Regions from separate parts of the Pseudomonas sp. 300 genome, predicted to be linked through region 1. Evidence: predicted binding sites of a transcription regulator. Region 1 holds the regulator's gene; the other holds the start of a gene.

The links. The regulator FliA, encoded in region 1, starts transcription of late flagellar genes. The targets are predictions, from matches to a motif close to CTAAAGTTTNNNNNNNNNNNGCCGNTAA.
Region 2: flgM (flagellar biosynthesis anti-sigma factor FlgM) is a predicted target of FliA. The motif match lies at 2,497-2,524, and genes of this name have one in related genera.

What each region holds. Positions count from the first base shown of each region.
Region 1 covers NZ_JAVLRV010000002.1:2,742,933-2,746,413, reverse strand. The annotation lists gene fleN (flagellar synthesis regulator FleN) at 1-659, shown strand, start outside; gene fliA (RNA polymerase sigma factor FliA) at 656-1,396, shown strand; gene Q7W83_RS18920 (chemotaxis response regulator CheY) at 1,564-1,935, shown strand; gene Q7W83_RS18915 (protein phosphatase CheZ) at 1,958-2,746, shown strand; gene Q7W83_RS18910 (chemotaxis protein CheA) at 2,793-3,481, shown strand, end outside.
Region 2 covers NZ_JAVLRV010000002.1:3,238,495-3,241,975, reverse strand. The annotation lists gene Q7W83_RS21315 (MFS transporter) at 1-714, shown strand, start outside; gene Q7W83_RS21310 (flagellar brake protein) at 779-1,525, opposite strand; gene Q7W83_RS21305 (flagella synthesis protein FlgN) at 1,618-2,085, opposite strand; gene flgM (flagellar biosynthesis anti-sigma factor FlgM) at 2,134-2,460, opposite strand; gene flgA (flagellar basal body P-ring formation chaperone FlgA) at 2,628-3,389, opposite strand; gene Q7W83_RS21290 (chemotaxis protein CheV) at 3,471-3,481, shown strand, end outside.

The sequences.
Region 1 (3,481 bases):
CACCCAAACGTACCCTGGCCGACGTCATTGAAGGCCGCTGTGAGCTGCGCGACGTGTTGTTGCAAGGCCCCGGCGGAATCCGCATCGTCCCGGCCGCGTCCGGCACTCAAAGCATGGTGCATCTGAGCCCGGCTCAGCATGCCGGTCTGATCCAGGCCTTCAGCGATATCGGCGACAACCTCGACGTGCTGGTGATCGACACCGCTGCAGGGATTGGTGACTCGGTAGTCAGTTTCGTTCGTGCCGCGCAAGAAGTCTTGCTGGTGGTCTGCGACGAGCCGACCTCGATCACCGACGCCTACGCCCTGATCAAACTGCTCAACCGCGACTACGGCATGAACCGCTTCCGGGTCCTGGCCAACATGGCCCAGAGCCCGCAGGAAGGCCGCAACCTGTTCGCCAAGTTGACCAAGGTCACGGACCGCTTCCTCGACGTCGCCTTACAATACGTCGGTGCGGTGCCGTACGACGAAAGCGTGCGCAAGGCTGTGCAGAAGCAGCGCGCGGTCTATGAAGCCTTTCCGCGCTCCAAGTGTTCCCTGGCTTTCAAGGCCATCGCACAAAAGGTCGATACCTGGCCGCTGCCCGCCAACCCGCGTGGGCACCTGGAGTTTTTCGTCGAGCGCCTCGTGCAACAAACGGCAGGACCCGTGCTATGACCGCCAGCGGTTACAACCTCTACAAGAAGTCGGCACGTGACGCGCAGTACGAGCTGATCGAGCGTTACGCGCCACTGGTCAAACGCATTGCCTACCACTTGCTGGCGCGACTGCCCGCCAGCGTCCAGGTCGAAGACCTGATTCAGGCCGGGATGATCGGCCTGCTTGAAGTGTCCACCAAATACGACGCCAGCAAAGGCGCGAGTTTCGAGACGTACGCGGGCATTCGAATCCGCGGCGCCATGCTTGATGAAGTGCGCAAAGGGGACTGGGCGCCACGTTCGGTCCACCGCAATACCCGCATGGTCAGCGACGCAATTCGCTCGATTGAAGCTAAAACCGGCCGTGACGCTAAAGATCACGAAGTTGCGGCCGAACTCCAATTGAGTCTCGACGATTACTACGGGATTTTGAACGACACCCTGGGCAGCCGGTTATTCAGTTTCGACGATCTGTTGCAGGACGGCGAACACGAAGGGCTGCACGAGGATGGCGCGAGTGCTCATCTCGAGCCGTCACGCGATCTGGAAGATGAACGCTTCCAGGCGGCGCTGGCGGACGCGATTGCCAATTTGCCGGAGCGTGAGCGACTGGTGTTGGCGCTGTACTACGACGAAGAGTTGAATCTCAAGGAAATCGGTGAGGTCCTGGGGGTCAGCGAATCTCGGGTCAGCCAGTTACACAGCCAGTGCGCGGCCCGTTTGCGGGGGCGTTTGGGGGAGTGGCGAGCGCGCTGAAGGCAGTGTGGGGACACTGCGAACGTGGCTGGTGTGGTGTTGAACTGCGCCGGTCTCGATCTGTTGTGCTCCAGACAGTCATTGAGTGCTTTGCCGGATTGATTGAAATGGCGCGTCCAGGTGCTGGGGGCGTTTAAGACTGCTTGGAGGTCGAATTGGACAAGAACATGAAAATCCTCATCGTTGATGACTTCTCAACGATGCGGCGGATCATAAAAAACCTGTTGCGTGACCTTGGGTTCACCAACACGGTCGAGGCCGACGATGGCGTTACTGCCATTCCGGTTCTCAACAGCGGAAGCATCGACTTTCTGGTAACGGACTGGAACATGCCTGGCATGACCGGTATCGATCTGCTGCGTCATGTGCGCGCCGATGAAAAGCTCAAGCACCTGCCGGTGCTGATGGTGACCGCTGAAGCCAAGCGCGAGCAGATCATCGAAGCGGCCCAGGCCGGCGTAAACGGCTATGTGGTCAAACCCTTCACGGCCCAGGCGTTGAAAGACAAAATCGAGAAGATTTTCGAACGCATCGGTTGAGAAACTGCGCCACGGGGGAGCTATGGACCACAAAGAATCTTCACAGGGCGATTTTGAATCGACCCTGAAAAAACACGCGGTCGAACTGGTCGAAAGCCTTGAAAAAGGCAGGTTCGGCGACGCTGTGCAACTGATCCATGAGCTCAACCAGACCCGTGACCGCGGCCTGTATCAGGAAGTGGGCAAGCTCACCCGCGAGCTGCACAGCGCGATCGTCAATTTCCAGATTGACCCGCACATGCCGCAAGCCGAGGAAGTGTCCCAGATCACAGATGCCACCGAGCGTCTGGGTTACGTTGTCAAGCTGACAGAGGCCGCAGCCAACCGCACCATGGATCTGGTCGAAAACTCCACGCCGTTGGTCAACAGCCTGAGCGATGAAGCCCAGGCGCTGAGCACGGACTGGGGGCGGTTCATGCGTCGCGAAGTCGGGGCTGAGGAGTTTCGTGAACTGGCACGGCGTGTCGACGGTTTCCTGACACGCAGCAGCGTGGATAACCGTGCAGTGTCGAGCAACCTTAACGACATTCTGCTCGCTCAGGATTACCAGGACCTCACCGGTCAAGTGATCAAGCGTGTGACCCAACTGGTCACTGAAGTTGAAAGCAACCTGCTCAAGCTCGTGCTTATGGCCAGTCAGGTGGACCGCTTTGCGGGCATCGAACATGACCGTGAAGCGATGCTTGCAGAAAAAGATCCGCAAAAACATCTCTCTCAGGGTGAAGGTCCGCAGATTCATGCCGATAAAAGAGAAGACGTTGTGTCCGGTCAGGACGATGTGGACGACTTGCTATCCAGCCTAGGGTTTTAGAATTTTAGGCATTTTAGGTTTTTAGACCTGTAGGAGCACACCCTTAATGAGCTTCGGCGCCGATGAAGAGATCCTTCAGGATTTCCTGGTTGAGGCCGGCGAGATTCTAGAGCAACTGTCCGAACAGCTGGTCGAGCTTGAAAGCCGACCGGATGATGCGGACTTGCTCAATGCAATTTTTCGCGGTTTTCACACTGTAAAAGGGGGCGCCGGCTTCCTCCAGCTCAACGAGCTGGTGGAGTGCTGTCACATCGCCGAGAACGTGTTCGACATCCTGCGCAAGGGTGAGCGTCGCGTCGACTCGGAACTGATGGACGTGGTTCTCGAAGCGCTGGACGCGGTGAACAGCATGTTTACCGAAGTCCGCGAGCGCAGCCCGATAACGGCTGCCACACCTGAATTGCTGGCGGCCCTGGCCCGTCTGGCCGAGCCGCAAACCGCCGAGCAAGCCGCACCGGTGGCTGAAGTGGTGGAAGAATCGGTTGCCGAAGCCGAATCAGGCGACATCACCGATAACGAATTTGAACAACTGCTGGACTCGCTGAACGCCGTCAAGGCGCAGGCTGAGGCCCCGGCGGCGGCTCCGCAGCCGGCCGGCGATGCCGCGACCAGCGACGAAATCACCGATGCCGAGTTCGAGTCGTTGCTCGATCAACTGCACGGCAAAGGCCAGTTCGCGGTCGACGCGGTGGCTGCACCCGCGGTGCCAGCCGCACCGGCAGCGCCGAAAGCGCC
Region 2 (3,481 bases), 500 kb from region 1:
TTGGCGCCGTTGTATGCCTCGCAGCAAGGGTTGTCCACGGAGCAGGTCGGTCTGTTCATGGGTAGCTGTATTTTTGCCGGCCTGCTGGTGCAGTGGCCGCTGGGCTGGTTGTCCGACCGTTATGACCGGGCGCTGTTGATCCGCTGTTTTGCGCTGGTGCTGGCCGTTGGCGCGTTGCCGCTGGCGGTCATGAAGCAGGTACCGCTGGAGGTGTTGTTCATCACCGGTTTTATCTGCTCGCTGGTGAAGTTCTGCCTGTACCCGCTGGCGGTCGCGTTTTCCAATGACCACGTCGAGGCTGACCGGCGGGTGTCACTGACGGCGATGTTGCTGGTGACCTACGGCGTCGGTGCGAGTATCGGGCCGTTGGTTGCCGGGGTACTGATGAAGATGTTCGGCAGTCAGATGCTCTATGCCTTCTTCAGTTTCTTCGCGTTGGTGCTTGTGTGGCGGATCCGCCCGAAAGCGGTGACCAATCTGCATCAGGTCGACGATGCGCCGCTGCATCACGTCGCCATGCCGGACAGCATGTCGAGTTCGCCGCTGGTGGCTTGCCTTGATCCGCGGGTCGATGAACAAGTAGTGCAGGACCAGATGCAAACCCCGGTCAATCCTGATGCCGCTCCTGAACCGGAGGCCGAGACACCCGCCACTCCACCTGCGGAGGACCCTGACTCGGGCCGCGAGCAAAGCTTCACCGAGGCCAGGCCTTAAAACCCAGGCATAAAAAAACGGGCAGTCACCGCAAGGGACTGCCCGTTTTTCATGCCGATTCGAATTACAGGTCGTCTTTGTCGAAGCGTCGTGCTTCGCGCTGAAGCTGATAGACGAACCGCTCGACCTGGCGCTGCACCAGGCCACTCATGTTGTGAAAGCGGATGCCGGCGAAGGTGGTGGAGATTCTTTCTTCAAAGTGCAGGTAACGCAGTTCGACCGGCGCCGTCATTTTGCCAAAAGGCAGGGCGGCGGAGAAGCGGTCGTAGACCTGGCCCAGTTGCAGGCTTTCGGTGATGTCACCTTCAAAGCGCAACTTGCAGCCCGTGGCAGAGATGTCCAGCAGCTTGCCGCTGATCGGCGCCTTGAGCTTTTCACCGTCCAGATCGACGTTGACCAGTTGAGCCAGCTTCAAGGCTGCGCGAAAAGCGTTGCGACGCTGGTGATAAACCACTTCATCTGGCAGCGGGCCACGATAGCAGCGGCTGTCACCGGACTCGTCGATGGTCAGTTGACCGTTGCTTTCCCAGGCAATGCGCACGCCTTCGTGAAAGCCTTCGACCTTGAACGGTTCGCCGGCCAGCATGAAGCGTTCACCGTCACGCGGGATCATTTCGTCGAGCGCAATGGTACCGCGCTCGCGGTCCACGTCCACCAGATAGCTCTGGAAGCGCTGGGTGCGCTCGTGGAACGTGATAATCAGCGGATCATGGCTGTCTTGTAGTTGGCGCAGGTTGCCGGAGATTTCCAACGGTGTAGTAAGCACCTTGGGTGGCTGCGGGGCATCTTCCGCGTTTAAGGCATTGGACACGGTTCATCAATCTCCAGACAAAATATGACTACGGCTGGCCATTATATTGCCAGCATGTTGCTAGTCTTGATAGGGCGTGGTCATTTGCGGGCTCAAGCCTGACTGAGCGGGCGCGGCTTCGCAAGCTTGGCGGTTGATCCGCGGGCATCATAAAGCGCTGGCGGTTCACCGCCGGTGAGGATTTTCAGCTGATTGGCCGTGGCGGCCTGCTGGACCAGGATTGACTGGCCATTATTGGCGTTCGCCGCCTGGCATTGAGCCAGTAGATCGGTCAGCACATCGCTTTGGGCCAGCAACTGCTCGCCAATGCTCGAGTGGCTGGCTAATTGCTCCAGGCCGTCTCGATTGGTGGGCAGGTTGAGGCTGGCGAGGATTTCACTGCGCTTGCGGCCATGCTGTTCAAGCAGAATGATCAATGCCTGTTTCTGCGCCAGAATTTCTTCGAGCAGTGGCATGTCGCGACCGTGCAAGGCGAGGGACTCGGTTTGCAGTAACTCGAGCAAGTGTTGCGCCGGAGCAAAATCGTCGGTGATCAGTTGCAGTAAATTAGTGTCGTGCATGGCTGGCCTTGGGTTTTAAGCGTCCAAAAGCCTGGCGCGGGCCGTGGCCTAGCGCTGGGCTTCGAAGTTGAGCAGTTTGCTGGCTACACGGTTGCTGTCGACTTTATAGCTGCCATCGGCAATCGCTGCTTTCAACTCGGCCACGCGGGCTTTGTCGACGGCAGGCTGATCGCGCAGCTTGTCAGTGACCTGTTGCAACTGTTGAGCCTCATGGCTGAGGTGTACCGATTCCCCGCTTTTGACGGCAGTGGCCTGTTCGGCCGGGGTAGTCAGCGGCGCGGATTTGCCGGCTTCGGCGGTTTCCTTGGCAACGCTGGTACGTGTACTGCCCGTAAGTGACGAGGAGCTGTTCAAACGGCTGAAATCGATGACCATGGTAAAAAACCTCTGAGTATTTGGACGCTTGCCATGTTTTCGGCTCTCCCTGTGAAAACTTTAGACTCATTTATCAAATGAGCCCGCATGCGCCAGCACTTCTCCTGCATGCGGCACAGTTTAGGGAACAGCCTCGGCCAACGCCACATCTTCACGAGCAGAGAATCCTACATGGACACTTCCACCTGACCCGGCGCGGTCACTTGCGCCTTGATGACCCTTCTGGAATTGAGGTTTTTCACGCGTATCTGCTCGGCCATGCCGCCATTGGACAGGGCCTCGCCGGGCATTCGCACGCTGAGCGTACCACTGCGAGCGGTAATCACCACCTGATCGCCTTTGCGAATGACTTCCGCCTGTTCGAGATGGACGAGGGTAATTACCTGATCGGTGACCATTGGTCGGGTAAGTCGTTGGCCGATCGCCTGGTCGACAGACGTGAGGTAGCCCTGGCCAAGCAGGCTGATGTCGCGCTCGCGCAACATCACGTCATCGGGCTCGACAATCCCGGTGCGGCGCAGGGGCCGGGTGACGGTCACAACATCGCGAAACAGGCGGACTTGAGCGGGTACGAAGACCGTCCAGGGTGATGAGCCCTCGCAGCGAACCTTGACCGTTACCCGTCCCAGCGGCTTGGCCGGGCTCTCGAGGCTGGCTGTCAATTCCTTGTCGCACATGGGCATGCGCAGACGCGAGTCGAGCTGGTTTACCTGGATTTCGTAGCGACCTTCCGTTTGACTGGTAGCCAGGTAGTCTTCTACGGTGAATTCAAGAAAGCCCTGGGTGACGCCGATAAGCATGTCAGGCAAGGTAACCGCGTCAGCAAGGGCAGGGCTGCCAGCGTTGAACAGGCAAACGGCCGGCACCGCACAGAGCAATCTGCGGAAGAAGGATGTCAGGCGTCGGAAAAATGTCGGTTCTGTGTTCATAAGAGTTAAAAAGCAAGCGCCGTGCCGTTTAGTGATGAATGTGCGTCGCAACACACTTAGCGTTGGTGTAGGAGTCTGGGCATGGCTGGTGT